3 regions of the Ralstonia sp. R-29 genome follow, and region 2 is predicted to be linked to each of the others. Evidence: predicted binding sites of a transcription regulator. Region 2 holds the regulator's gene; each other region holds the start of a gene.
The links. Region 2 encodes HrcA, which represses chaperone genes, less so after heat shock. Its sites were predicted from a motif close to TTAGCACTCNNNNNNNNNGAGTGCTAA; they were not measured.
Positions count from the first base shown of each region.

Region 1: a site for HrcA is predicted at 3,335-3,361, ahead of groES (co-chaperone GroES). Genes of this name have one in related genera too.
Region 3: a site for HrcA is predicted at 2,230-2,256, ahead of rpoH (RNA polymerase sigma factor RpoH). Genes of this name have one in related genera too.

Region 1 is NZ_CP184377.1:666,066-671,045, forward strand. Features, by position in the region: gene ACN9M1_RS03170 (carbon-nitrogen hydrolase family protein) at 1-437, shown strand, start outside; gene iaaH (indoleacetamide hydrolase) at 622-2,085, shown strand; gene ACN9M1_RS03180 (response regulator transcription factor) at 2,118-2,816, shown strand; gene groES (co-chaperone GroES) at 3,453-3,743, shown strand; gene groL (chaperonin GroEL) at 3,844-4,980, shown strand, end outside.
Region 2 is NZ_CP184377.1:2,637,552-2,642,531, forward strand. Features, by position in the region: gene ACN9M1_RS12485 (taurine ABC transporter ATP-binding protein) at 1-528, opposite strand, end outside; gene tauA (taurine ABC transporter substrate-binding protein) at 525-1,586, opposite strand; gene hrcA (heat-inducible transcriptional repressor HrcA) at 1,715-2,773, opposite strand; gene ACN9M1_RS12500 (NAD kinase) at 2,884-3,858, shown strand; gene recN (DNA repair protein RecN) at 4,016-4,980, shown strand, end outside.
Region 3 is NZ_CP184377.1:294,344-299,323, forward strand. Features, by position in the region: gene cyoE (heme o synthase) at 1-524, shown strand, start outside; gene ACN9M1_RS01440 (SCO family protein) at 586-1,191, shown strand; gene rpoH (RNA polymerase sigma factor RpoH) at 1,257-2,186, opposite strand; gene ACN9M1_RS01450 (diguanylate cyclase domain-containing protein) at 2,386-4,980, opposite strand, start outside.

The sequences.
Region 1 (4,980 bases), 1.7 Mb from region 2:
CCTGCTGGCCGAGCTTCTCCACGTACGAGCCGTTTGCACATGCGCTTGGCTGGGAGGTCAACAACGCCGTAAGCAAGGTCTATGCGGTGGAGGGCGGGTGCTTTGTTCTCGCACCGTGTGCAGTCATTTCCCAAGAGATGATCGACGAGCTCTGCGATACGCCTGACAAGCACGCGCTCACCCACGTCGGCGGCGGCCATGCCGTGATCTACGGGCCCGACGGCCGGCCCCTGTGCGACAAGCTGCCGGAAGACGCTGAAGGCCTGCTCTATGCAGAGATCGACCTGGCTCAGATCGGTGTCGCCAAGAATGCCATGGACCCCGTCGGGCATTACTCCCGTCCTGATGTCTATCGGTTGTTGTTCAACCCCAGGAAGAGCAAACGGGTCGAAGACTTCACCTCTCCGGTCGAGGTCGACGTTGCAAGAGAGCTCTAGTTCCAGAGCGCCGCAGTTCCTCTACCACTATGTCACCTCCCTTATGAAACCAACCAGCGTTTCTACCCGGCGCCTTCGGATGATGGCCGTTGTGCGTGCTATGCAAAAACTCGATGGGTTCCAACGAGGAGCCGGGTTGGCACTGGCCGTCGGTGCCATGGGGTTCACTCTGAGTGGCTGCACGATGTTCGAGACAAAACCTCTATCGGCGGACGCGCAGGTCCAGCTCACCGCCACGCAAGCTGTCGAAGCGATTCGTACTGGGCGGTTGTCCGCAGAGGAATATGTCGACACGCTAAGCGCGCGAGCCGAACGGCTCGCTACGTTGAATAGCTTGATCGTCGTGGATAAGACCGGCGCGATGGCAGCAGCGAAGCGAATTGACGAACTTCGCGCGCGCGGTGCAGCACTACCCGCCCTGGCCGGCCTTCCCATTGTGGTGAAGGACAACATCAATACGAAAGACTTGCCGACGACGGGCGCCACGCCAGCACTCGCTCATGTCCAGCCCAAGGAAAGCGCACCGACGCTGCAGCGGCTTGTCGACGCCGGTGCGATTGTGCTTGGCAAGGCGAATATGCACGAACTCGCGTTTGGTGCTACCAACACGAACCTAACCGCGTTCGCCGGCCCCGCACACAATCCATACGACACATCACGCGTTCCCGGCGGCTCATCCGGCGGCACGGGTGCGGCTGTCGCTGCGCGAATTGCCCCCGCCGGGCTCGGCACGGATACAGGAGGCTCCGTGCGCATCCCTGCAGCCTTGTGCGGCCTCGCGGGCTTACGGCCTTCGGTGGGGAATGGATCCGCACAGCGGCGTTACGACGGATCGGGCGTGCTTCCGATCAGTCATACCCGCGACACGATCGGCCCAATGGCCCGCACGGTGGAGGACGTCGTCCTGCTTGATTCGGTGATGAGCGGTCGCCCTGCGGCCACACCAGTGCCCCTGCAAGGTCTTCGACTCGGCGTCCCGGCAAGTCTCTGGGCGGATGCTGATCCGCAGGTGACCGCCGTGATGCGCGCCGCGATTGAAAAGCTCAAAGCCGCAGGCGTTGTCTTGGTCGATGCGGACATCAACGGTTTGCGCGAGTTGACGGACAAGGCTGCGGGCCCGATCGCATTGCACGAAGCTCACGAGGATATCCCTGCGTATCTGAGCGCAACGGGCGTTCACGGCATCTCGCTGCAAGACATCGGGGCGCATGTGGCGAGTCCGGATGTCAAGGCGGCGATGAAGGCAGTGGTTGGCGATGTGGCTGGCGCGGCGTATCCAGCCGCCATTGGCAAGTATCGGCCAGCCATGCAAGCGCTATACGCCGACTACTTCAGCCGGAACGGCGTCGTTGCCATGATCTTTCCCACGGTAGTGGTTCCAGCGCCCCCGATCGACGCCGAGCACGGGTCCGGCAAGTTATCGATCAACGGTGGCGCGCCCGTCGATACGTTTGCCACGCTGATTCGAAACACCGATCCGGGCAGTACTGCCGGAATACCGGGGCTGACGCTACCTGCTGGCCTCACGCAAAACGGTCTTCCCGTGGGCCTTGGCCTTGATGGCCCAATCGGTAGTGATGGCGAGTTGCTGGGCATTGGCCTTGCTCTCGAGAAGGTTCTCGGGGTGCTGCCTGCTCCGCGAATTTGAATTGGGCTGGCGTCGCAGCAACCGGGCGTTTCATGAAATTTGCCGTACTCACCACCAACGCCGCCAGTTTCGCCCTCATCGCTGCTTGCCTGTCAGCGCAGGACGTGACATGCGTGCGATTCGACGACGCATTGACCCTGATACGCGCTGGGCGCACCGAAGGCTTCGATTTGCTGATGATCGATGCGCAGCAGTTCAGCACGGCCGGCCGACTGTTGCTGGCCGGGCGCGAGGGCAACACCCGCATGCGTTCGCCCACGTTGGTATTTGGCCAGTTTGCCGACCGCCATGAGATGGTCGCCGCCTTCGAGGCCGGCATCGAAGACATCATCTCGGGTCACTTCACCGCCGACGAATTGTGCGCCCGTGTTCGCCGCATCTTGCGCGCGGGCGACAGGTCAACGCAGGCCGCCACGCACGGGCAAGTGGTGGTCGGGCCCTACCGCCTATGTCAGCTGACTCGCACGGTGACATTGCACGAAGCACCGATTCGATTGACCGCACGCGAATTCGCCACGGCCTGGCTGTTGTTCTCGTCGTCTGGGGCGTTTTTGTCACGCCAGCAGATCGCCTCTGCAATATGGGGAATCGAGGTCAGCCTTGTCGAGCGCTCGATCGAGCAGCACATCTACAAGCTGCGCAAGAAGCTGGGCTTCGGGCAGGCGACTGGCGTGGAGCTCAAGACGGTCTATGCGCGCGGCTATCAGTTGACCGTCCAGCAGACGAGTTAAGCGAGCTCTCGCGCAGCGTAGAGCCGCAACGTAAGCTGGTGGCAGTGCGCGCTCGTCGGCGTACGCCCGCGCCAGCATCTGTTGCTTCCCTCTCACCTTGAACACCAGGACTTCCATCACCCGCGGCAATTCGCCGTCGACGGCAGCCGTGGCAACCAACTTCAATTGAGTCGGCTCCTCATAGTCGTCAGGCGCCGAGGTGGCCCGTGACTTCGAACGCCTCACGTAGTGCTAACTTGCTGAAAAATAAGGTTTTTTTCATTTTTTGTGCATCGAGGCGCATCGGCGAGTTCCACATTGAGTGACCAAAGTTCCAAATTGAGTGAATTGTCGAGATTCACTCAACTCTGAACCGGCAGGTCAGGATTTACAGGCCTTCCCGGCGGAGTTGCTCAGCCAACTTTGAACTCGTGGTTCGCTCAACTTTGAACTATTCGCGTTTTGGTTCACGTAACTTTGAACTTTCCACAGCGACATCTCGACACCATTCTTGAAATCGTAATACCCCGTCCCTATAATTAGCACTCGCCGGGCAGGAGTGCTAACAACGCCTCCGACCCCCGATGCTTTCCCGATGCGCCGCGTCTTGCGGCGCGTTTTGTGAATAAACACTCACTTTGCATTGAGGAGTTGTGTATGAACCTGCGTCCTTTGCACGACCGCGTGATCGTGAAGCGCCTGGACAACGAAACCAAGACCGCTTCGGGCATCGTCATCCCTGACGCCGCCGCTGAAAAGCCGGATCAAGGCGAAGTGCTGGCCGTCGGCCCGGGCAAGAAAGACGACAAGGGCAACGCGATCGCGCTGGACGTCAAGGTCGGCGACCGCGTGCTGTTCGGCAAGTACGCCGGCCAGGGCGTCAAGGTGGATGGTCAGGAAGTCCTGGTCATGCGCGAAGAAGACATCATGGCCGTGGTGCAAAAGTAAGCACGCGCTCGTTCGCAAGGCTTACCTGTAACCCAATCCTCATTGCCGGCGCAGCTTAAGGGCGCGCGGGCAACATCCAAAGATCTCGGAGATTCTCAAGATGGCAGCTAAAGACGTAGTGTTCGGCGACGCCGCACGTGCCAAGATGGTCGAAGGCGTGAACATTCTCGCCAACGCCGTGAAGGTGACCCTGGGCCCGAAGGGCCGTAACGTGGTGCTGGAGCGCAGCTTCGGTGGCCCGACCGTGACCAAGGACGGTGTGTCGGTCGCCAAGGAAATCGAGCTGAAGGACAAGCTGCAGAACATGGGCGCGCAAATGGTCAAGGAAGTCGCTTCCAAGACCAGCGACAACGCCGGTGACGGCACCACCACCGCAACGGTGCTGGCCCAGTCGATCGTGCGCGAAGGCATGAAGTACGTTGCCGCCGGCATGAACCCGATGGACCTGAAGCGCGGCATCGACAAGGCTGTGACGGCCGCTGTCGAAGAGCTGAAGAAGATCAGCAAGCCGACGACCACCAGCAAGGAAATCGCTCAAGTTGGCGCCATCTCGGCCAACAGCGACGAATCCATCGGCCAGCGCATCGCTGAAGCCATGGACAAGGTCGGCAAGGAAGGCGTGATCACCGTGGAAGACGGCAAGTCGCTGGCCGACGAGCTGGACGTCGTGGAAGGCATGCAGTTCGACCGCGGCTACCTGTCGCCGTACTTCATCAACAACCCGGAAAAGCAAGTTGTCCAGCTGGACAACCCGTTCGTGCTGCTGTTCGACAAGAAGATCAGCAACATCCGCGACCTGCTGCCGGTGCTGGAGCAAGTGGCCAAGGCTGGCCGCCCGCTGCTGATCATCGCTGAAGACGTCGAAGGCGAAGCCCTGGCAACGCTGGTGGTCAACAACATCCGCGGCATCCTGAAGACGGCCGCCGTGAAGGCTCCGGGCTTCGGCGACCGCCGCAAGGCCATGCTGGAAGACATCGCCATCCTGACGGGCGGCCAAGTCATCGCTGAAGAAGTCGGCCTGACGCTGGAAAAGGCAACCCTGAACGACCTGGGCCAAGCCAAGCGCGTTGAAATCGGCAAGGAAAACACCACGATCATCGATGGCGCTGGCGATGCCCGCAACATCGAAGCCCGCGTGAAGCAAGTGCGTGCCCAGATCGAAGAAGCGACCTCGGACTACGACCGTGAAAAGCTGCAAGAGCGCGTGGCCAAGCTGGCTGGCGGTGTTGCCGTGATC
Region 2 (4,980 bases):
CGTCTGCATGGTCTCGCGCGTGAAAGCGTCGAGCGCGCCCATCGGCTCGTCCATCAGCAACACGCGCGGTTCGGTCGCCAGCGCACGTGCGATGCCGACGCGCTGCTGCATGCCGCCGGATAGCGCGTACACCGGCGACGTGGCATGCGCCTCCAGCCCGACCAATCGCAGCAATTCCAGCGCGCGTGCATGCCGCGTCTTGCGATCGCCCCCGCGCAGCTTGAGACCGAGGGCCACGTTGTCGCGCACGTTCAGCCACGGCATCAGGCCATAGCGCTGGAAGACCACACCGCGCTCTGCGCCGGGGCCGTCGACTTCGCGTTCGTCGAGCAGGATCTGCCCAGACGTTGGCGCAACAAAACCGGCCAGACAATTCAGCAGCGTGGTCTTGCCGCACCCCGAGGCACCCAGGGCGACAACAAACTCACCGGCGTGGATCGACAGGTCCACGCCGCCCAACGCTTGGGTGGTACGGCCACGCGCATCGGTGTAGTCGACGCGCAGGCCGCGGACTTCAATGCAGCTCATCGCGCTGCCGTTGCCACGGCCTTGGCGCCGCCGGCCACACGCTGCACAAAGCGCGAATCGATGGTCGCGCCGTAATCCGGCAGCACCGCCTGGATCGTGCCCTGCGTCTTCAGGAACTGCGCCGTGGCCAGCAGCGATTGCGCGGCGCCCGACTGCGCACCGCCACCCAGCCAGCGCTTGGACGCCTGCTCCGCTGCATCCGGGAAGGCATACAGCGCCAGGCTTGCCGGCACATCCGCCGCCGTCGCGCCAGAGGTCTTGGCCACCGCCGCCACCTGCGGCGAGGTCACCGTCCACGCAGCCTTGTTGTCGCGGTAAGCCGCGTCGGCCTTGGCCAGCACCTCGACAAACTTGGCGATGAACTCCGCATGGTCACGCGCAAACTTGCGATCGGCCACGAAGCCATCAAACGTCGACTTACCCGTAGCGGCGGCGATCTTGCCCGAGGTGGTCAGCACCGTGCCGTTCTTCTTCACCTTGGCGAGCACCGGGTCCCAGATGAACGCGGCATCGACGTCGCCCCGGTCCCACGCGGCCGACAACTCCTGCGGGCGCAGGTTGACGACCTTCACATCACGCGGATCGAGCCCCGCCTGCTGCAACGCCACCAGCGCATGGAAATGCGAGGTCGACACATAGGGCACGCCGAGCGTCTTGCCCTTCAAATCGGCCACGCGTGACACGCCGCTCCCGTTGCGGGCGACCAGCGCTTCCGCATCGTTGATGTTGTCGAGAATCCAGAACAGCGACAGGTCCACACCCTGCGACACACCGGCCGCAATCGGGCTCGACCCCGCTTCACCAATCTGCACCGAGCCCGATGCAATGGCGCGCACCACATCGGCACCGCTGGCGAGTTGGCGGTAGGTCACCTTGTAGCCGGTGGCGCGCTCGACCTCGCCGGTGGCCTGGGCGTAGCGCCAGGGCAGCACCATGTCCTGATACGCGATGACGACTTCGCGGTCCGCCGCGCGTGCGGGGGCGGCACCGAACAAGGCAAGCGAAACAGCCGCAGACAATGCTGCAGCCAACAAACGGGGGATGGAGAAACCAGCCATGAAAGACTCCGGCAGAAGAAGAACGCGCACATGCGCCGGAGTCGATTGTGTGAGACGGCAGGCTGGGCTGTCGTCGAAGAAAATCGGCTGAGCTTATGCAGCCCAGATGCAGACCTAAACTCGGCAGATCAATATTGGCTGAGCGTGCTGGATAGCAACTTGGCGGTGATGTCCACGATCGGAATCACGCGCTCATACGCCATGCGCATCGGCCCGATCACACCCAGCGTGCCGACGATCTTGCCGTCCACCTCGTACGGCGCGGTGATGACTGCCATGTCTTCGTGCGGCACGAGGCTGCTTTCGCCGCCGATGAAGATCTGCACACCCTCGGCGCGGCTGGAGACGTCCAGCAGCTGCAGCAGGCCGGTCTTCTGCTCGAACACGGCGAACAGGCGGCGCAGCTTGTCCATGGACGACGATAGGTCTTCCACATCCAGGAGCTTGCGCTCCCCGGAAATGACGACTGGCTCTTCGTCCGACACGGCGCTGCTGCCGGCTTCCACGGCCGCCTGCATCAGGGAGGTCATGTCGGCCTGCAATGCAGACAGCTCACCGCGCAGACGCTCACGCACGGCATCGAACGTCAGGCCGCCGTAATGTGCGTTGATGTAGTTGGCCGCCTCCACCAGCTGCGACGGGGTGTAGGGCGTATCGGTATAGATGATGCGGTTCTGCACGTCGCCCTCGGGCGTGACGACGATCAGCAGGATGCGGTTTTCCGACAGCCGCAGGAATTCAATCTGTCGGAAGGCGTGCGAGCGGCGCGGCGTCATCACCACGCCGGCAAACTGCGACAGGTTGGACAGCGTCTGCGCCGCCGCCGCTATCACCCGCTGGGATGACTCTGACCCGTGCGACGCCAGTTGCGTGCGCACCTGCTCGGCAATCGCACCCACCATCTGCTGCGCCATGCGGTCGTGCGTGCTGAGCATATCCAGCGGGCTGGCGGTCAGCATCGTATCGACGAAGAGGCGGTAGCCGCGCGGCGTCGGGATGCGCCCGGCCGAAGTGTGCGGGCTGGCGATAAAGCCCATCTCCTCCAGATCGGACATCACATTCCGGATGGTGGCCGGCGACAGATCGAGCCCCGAATACTTCGACAAGGTGCGCGAGCCGACAGGCTGCCCCTCGGCGATGTACCGTTCGATCAGGGTCTTGAGGAGGATGGTGGCGCGCTTGTCCATGATTCTTCAATTTTACGCAAAATCAGCGCCAACCTACGGGTGATGTGGGCGTTTCTCGTCAAACACGGTCAAACGTGGCGGGGGTCATATCGATATGGTGTAATGCGCGCATGTCGATTTCCCCATCTGCCGTGGCCCCGCAAGCTCCCGCCGCCCCCTCCGGTTCGCCCAGTTCACCGGCTGTGCCCGGTTCGCCCGCCTCGCCGTTCAAGACGGTCGCGCTGGTGGGCCGGTATTCGGCCGCCAACATTGCCGGCCCGCTCATGGAGCTGGCGTCGTGCATCGCCGCCAGCGGGCGCGATATCGTGTTCGAGCGCGAAACGGCGCTCAATATCGGCGTCCAGGATTACCCGGCGCTGCCACCCGAAGACATGGCACGGCAGGCCGACGTGGCCGTGGTGCTCGGCGGTGACGGCACGCTGCTGGGGATCGGCCGCCATCTGGCCGGCGCAAACGTGCCCGTGATCGGCGTCAACCATGGGCGGCTCGGCTTCATGACCGACATCCCGTTCGACGACGTGCACAACGTGCTGCCCGCCATGCTGGCCGGTCAGTACGAATCGGAAACGCGCACGCTCCTGCAAGCCCAGGTGGTGCGCGACGACGATGTCATCTTCTCCGCCCTCGCATTCAACGACGTGGTGGTCAACCGCTCGGGCATTTCGGGCATGGTCGAGCTGGCGGTGTCGGTGGATGGCTTCTTCATGTACAACCAGCGTTCGGACGGCTTGATCGTGTCCACACCCACCGGGTCGACGGCGTATGCGCTGTCCGCCGGCGGACCGATCCTGCATCCGGCGCTCTCGGGCTTTGTGCTGGTGCCCATCGCGCCGCACTCGCTGTCCAACCGGCCGATCGTCATTCCGCACGACGCGGAAGTCGTCATCCAGGTCACCAGCGGGCGCGACGCCAGCGTCAACTTCGATATGCAGTCGCTCACGTCGCTGCTGCCGGGCGACCGCATTGTCGTGCGCCGCTCGGAGCGCACCGTGCATCTGCTGCACCCGGTTGGTTACAGCTACTACGCCACGCTGCGCAAAAAGCTGCACTGGCACGAATATCCGACCGAAGACAACCGTCTTTAAGAACCTGCCCATGATCCTACTGCGCGCCCCGATCTTGACGTTGCGATGCTCGCCGTACCCATATGCGGCTGCCGAATCTGGCAAATGCGTCACGCCAACCTCGGGCCGCTCGCTACGGATCATGGGCACGCTCTAAAACTCCACGCTCACCGCTTCCATGCTGCGCAGCCTCACCATCCGCGATTTCGTCATCGTTCACGCGCTCGACCTCGATCTGGCCGACGGCTTTACCGTCTTCACGGGCGAGACGGGCGCGGGCAAGTCCATCCTGATCGACGCCCTGGCGCTCACGCTGGGCGAGCGCGCAGATGCGGCCGTCGTGCGCGAAGGCGCGCCACGGGCCGACATCACCGCCGAATTCGACGTCCATCCGCACGTGGCCGCGTGGCTGGAAGCCCACGAACTGCACGATGATGAAGGCGTCATCCTGCTGCGCCGTACGGTCGATGCCGCTGGCCGCAGCAAGGCCTTCATCAACGGGGCCGCCGTCACGCTGGCGCAACTGCGCGAGGTGGGGGAGCAACTGGTCGACATCCACGGCCAGCACGCGCATCAACTGCTGCTCAAGACGGATGCGCAGCGTAGCCTGCTTGACGCCCACGCCGGCCTCGAAGACGACGTACGCGCCGTCGGCGAGCGTTATCGCGCCTGGCAGGCCGTGGTGCGCCTACGCGAAGCCGCCGAGCAGCAATCGCGTGAGGCACAGCTCGAACGCGAGCGCATCGAATGGCAGGTCAACGAACTGCAGAAGCTCGGGCCCCAGCCCGGCGAGTGGGAAGACGTACAGGCCGAGCACCACCGCCTGTCGCACGCCGCCAGCCTGATCGAAGGCACGCGCGCGGCGCTGGATGGCCTGTCGGAATCCGAAGGCGCCGTGCTGACCCAACTGGGCGCCACGCTGCATACGCTGCGCGAGCTGGCTGAGATCGACCCGGCACTGGCCGATGTGTTGGCCGCGCTCGAACCGGCCGAGGTGCAGATCCAGGAAGCCGTGCACTCGCTCGCCCGCTATGCGGACCGTGCGGAGCTGGACCCGGACCGCCTGGCCGAAGTCGATGCGCGCATGCAGGCGCTGCACACCATGGCGCGCAAATACCGTGTCGCGCCCGAAACGCTGCCGGC
Region 3 (4,980 bases), 1.3 Mb from region 2:
TCTACACGCTGCTGCTCAAGCCGGCGACGCCGCAGAACATCGTGATCGGTGGCTTGTCGGGCGCGATGCCACCGGCACTGGGCTGGGCCGCCGTCGCCAACAGCGTCCCGGCCGAGGCATGGATCCTAGTGCTGATCATCTTCACCTGGACGCCGCCGCACTTCTGGGCGCTGGCGCTATACCGACGTGCGGATTACGCCAAGTCCGGTCTGCCGATGCTGCCGATCACCCACGGCGAGAAATACACGCTACTGCACATCCTGCTGTACACGCTCATCATGATTGCCGCGACTATCCTGCCGTTCGTGTACGGCATGAGCGGCGTCATCTATCTGGCGACGGCGCTGGTGCTCGGCTTCGGCTTTCTCGCCTATGCGTGGCGCATGTATCGCAACTACTCCGACGCGCTGGCGCAGAAGACTTTCCGCTACTCGATCGTCTATCTCTCGATCCTGTTTGCGGCGCTGCTGGTGGACCACTACTTCAAGTTCGGGCCGACGCTGACCCAAAGCGCGGCGCTGTGACGCCGTGCGGGGCATGCGCCGTTGGCGTTACCCTAGGCGGTCTGCTCTCAACACGATGACCATGCTCTCCTTCCGACACTTCCGCGCCGTGCTGTTCGCCGCGCTGGCCGCCACCGTGCTGGCGCTCGCCGCATGCAGCGACAAGCCCGCGTTCAAGAACCTCGACATCACCGGCTCCAAGAGCTTCGGCACCGATTTTTCGCTTGTTGACCACACCGGCAAGCGCCGCACGCTGGAAGACTTCCGCGGCAAGGTCGTCGTGATGTTCTTCGGCTACACGCATTGCCCGGACGTCTGCCCGACCACGCTGGCCGAATTGCGCGCCGTGATGGACACCCTCGGCAAGGATGCCGACCGCGTGCAAGTGCTGTTCGTCACCGTCGACCCTGAGCGCGATACGCAAGACCTGCTGGCCAAGTACGTGCCGGCGTTCGACCCGCGCTTCACCGGCCTGCGCCCGGCCAACGACGCCGAACTCAAGAAGGTCGCGTCCGACTTCAAGGTGTTCTACAGCAAGGTGCCGGGCAGCTCGCCCGACAACTACACGATGGACCACACCGCCGGCAGCTACATGTTCGACCCGAAAGGCAACCTGCGTCTGTTCATCAAACACGGCCAAGGCCCCGAGCCGATCGCGCATGACATCAAGCAGTTGCTGGCTGACTGATCTCTTGTCCGCGCCCAAAGAAAAAGCCCGCCAACTTGGCGGGCTTTTCTATTGCGAGGAGCGGTTTAAGCAAATGCCTGCAGCGCACCCTTCATCTTCTTCATCGCGGCGGATTCGATCTGGCGGATGCGCTCGGCTGACACGCCAAACTCGTCAGCCAGTTCGTGCAGCGTGGCGCCGCCCGATCCGTCGTCGTTCACGTTCAGCCAGCGGGCTTCGATGATGCGGCGGCTACGGTCGTCCAGCTTGGCCAGCGCCGTTTCGATGCCTTCGCTTTGCAGGCGATCCTGGCTGCGCGACTCGATCACGCGGGTCGGCTCGTTGTGCGTGTCGGCCAGGTAGGCGATCGGGGCGTACGACTCTTCGCCATCGTCCATCTGGCCTTCCAGCGCGATGTCGCCGCCCGAGAGGCGCGTTTCCATCTCGCGCACCTCGGCGCCCTTGACGTTGAGTTCGGCCGCTACGGCGCTGATCTCGTCCGGCGAGAAGGTCGCCTGCGCATCTTGCTTGTGGCTGCGCAGATTGAAGAACAGCTTGCGCTGGGCCTTGGTGGTGGCCACCTTGACCATGCGCCAGTTCTTCAGGATGTACTCGTGCATCTCGGCCTTGATCCAGTGCATCGCGTACGAGACGAGACGCACGCCCTGATCCGGGTCGAAGCGCTTGACGGCCTTCATCAGGCCGATGTTGCCTTCTTGGATCAGGTCGGCGTGGGGCAGGCCGTAGCCGAGGTAGCCGCGGGCGATCGACACGACCAAGCGCAGGTGCGAAAGCACCAGGCGGCGGGCCGAATCGATGTTGCCGGTGCTACGGTAGTCACGGGCGAGGTGTTGCTCTTCCTCGGCCGACAGCATCGGCACCCGGTTGACGCTCTGGATATAGGCGTCGATGTTGCCCAGGTTGCCAGGGAACGCCAGCGCCCATCCATTACCGGCGTTGCCGGACGGCTGGGTGGCGATTGCGGAAACGGTATTCACGGGGATGACTGCGTTCACTCAGGACTCCTGTCGAAATCCAGTGGAGGTTTGGAAAGGCATCTTAGCACTCCATCAGGATGAGTGCTAATAGGACATTTTTGTCCGGTTGATAGTTCCCGTAAATCAGGGGATTCACCTCAATAGCGTGATGTTTGCGGCGCAACAAAATAGGCCGCGCACCCAGTCATAGACCGCCGCCAGCGCCGTCGGTTCGCGCTCAGGCGGCAGTGTTGCGGCCGCGTGACTTGGCCCAATAGAGTGCGCGATCCGCCTCGCGTAAAGCGATGTCAGCGTCATGAACCTCCGGGCCCGGGCATGCCACGCCAATGCTGGCCGTCACATGCAAAACCACGTCGCCAGAGAGGGCCATTGGCGGCCGGATGGCGCTGACGACCTTCTGTGCTGTGTGCAGCGCATCATCAGGGCTGTCGATCGGGTCGAGCAGGATGACGAATTCGTCACCTGCAAGCCGCGCGACGGTGTCAGTGCGGCGCACAGCCCGTTGCAGACGGTGGGCGACTTCGACCAGCACGGCATCGCCGGTGGCGTGGCCGTAGGTGTCGTTGATGTGCTTGAAGTGATCCACGTCGAGGTACAGCACGGCCATCGGCGCGGGCTGGCGTTGGCGGCGCTCGAGCGCGCCGCGCAGGCGCTCGTAGAGCTCGTAGCGGTTGGGCAGGCCGGTCAACGCGTCAAAGCGGGCCATGCGCGAGAGTTCCATCTCGCTGCGCTTGGCTTCGGTCACGTCTTGCACGAAGGTGTAGACGCCGCAGCGCCCTGCGTCGGAATCCGACTCTGCGGCATCGGGAACGAGGTGGCCGCGCAGATACCGCGTGCGGTGCCGGGGGCCATGCATGTACGGCTTTTCGTACCAGGGCGCGTTGATTTCGAATTCCACTGTTTCGCCCTGCACGGCACGCGCCAGATACGGCGCCAGTTGGGCGTAGGTGCCGGGTGTGAAGACCTGCTCAGCATGCTGGCCGCACACTTCGTCGGGCATGCGCTGCAGCCAGCGCGCGTGGGTGGCGTTGCAGAAGGTGAAGATGCCGTCCGGGCTGATGTGCGAGACCAGCAGCGGCGCATTGTCGAGCACCAGCTTGAGCGCGCGTTCGCTGCGCGCCAGGGCCAGTTCGGCGCTGGTGCGGGCGGTGAGGTCTTGCAGCACCGAGAAGTAGCCGCGCAGCGTGCCGCGGTCGTCGTAGTCGGGGAAGTAGTGGCCGCTGAGATAGCGCGGCGTGCCGGTGCGCATGGACGTGATCTCGAACTGCACCGGGTAGCCGGCCAGCACTTCAGTCATGTAGGGCAGCAGCGTGCGGTAGTCCTCGGGGCTGTAGAGGTCGCGCACGGGGCGGTCGAGCAAGTCGTCTTCGGTGCGGCCGAAGGCTTCGAGCAGTGTGCGGCTGGCAAAGCGGATGATGCCGTCCGGGTCGACGTAGCTGAGCTGCGCAGGCACGTTGTCGGCCACCAGGCGCAGTTGTTCACGGCTGGCGCGCAGGGCGTCGCGGCGTCGCTCCAGGCTTTCGTTGGCGGTGCGCAAGGCGCGTTCAGAGGCGGCCAGCCGGTTGGCAAACGGGCGCACCGTCAGCCGGATCGCCAGCACGCTGCCAACCATCAGACACAGCATGAGCGCTACGAGCCGTTCGAACTGCGTGCGCATGGGGGCATACAGCTCGGCGCTGGCGATCTTGCTGATCAGCGCCAGACCGGTGTGGCCGATGGGCGTATAGCCGAATGACGTCGGCATGCCATGGATGTCTTGCCACTGGCCAAAGCCGGCGTGTCCAGCCAGTGCCAGGCGTGACGGCAGCGGCTGGTTGCCGGCCATCAGCGGTGGGAGTTCAAAGACGAACGCGTCAAAGCGCTGCGGAAACGACATGGCACGCCCGCGCGCATCAAAGCCGGACATGGCCAGCGTTTCCGTCACGCCCGCGTCTTGCACGTTGACGTAGCGGGCCGTCATGTGCGCGAGTGGCTGCTCGGTGACGAGCCAACCGACCTGCACGCCATCGGCCAGTATTGGCGTTTCGGTGCGCATCGCAAAGCCGTGTACCCATTGCAGCGTGATGCGCTCGGGCGCCAAGCCGGCGTGCAGTGCGATGGCAAGTTCGGGGTGCGCCGCCTGCGTGCCGAGGCTGACGACGCTGGTGCCGTCGAGCGTGCGCAGTTGCAGATACGAATAGCCCTGTTCGCGAAAGGCCTCCAGCGCACTGGCGCCGCGCAGCCGCGCGCCGTTGTCGGCGGGGTGGCGCACCGCCTCTTGGATGCGGATGACGGCGGCGATCATGCGCGGGTTTTCCGCGCGCATGGCCAGCACCTGGTCGAACTCTTCGGCGTAGCTCGACAGCGCACGTGCCCGCGTGGTGCCGAACGTCGTGCTGGCACTGTCCACCTGGATGATGAACGCGGTCACGGTGGCACACACGCCAGCCAGCACCACGCAGCCACTGCTGATCCACACGATGGTGTCTTCAGGTGACAACCGGATGCGCAACAGGCCAGGGTGCCGGGCCATGGCCGCACAGACCACGCCCACCAGCACCAGCAACGTGCAGATGGCGGACACGTCGGACGCCCGCCACTTCAACCAGACGGGGTACAGATATTCGAGTGCCATGGCGCGACCGAGCAGATCGCCCACGCACAGCAGCACGGCGGCACCCAGCAGGGCCCACAGCCACTGCGCACGCCGTGGCTGCTGCAGTGCCGGCACCAGGGCCAGCGCCACGCCGGCTGCCGCCAGAGCCAGCGCGTGGCTCGGGTGGATGGCCCCAATCCAGCCGGTCCGCCAACTGTGTTCCAGCCAGAGGTGCAC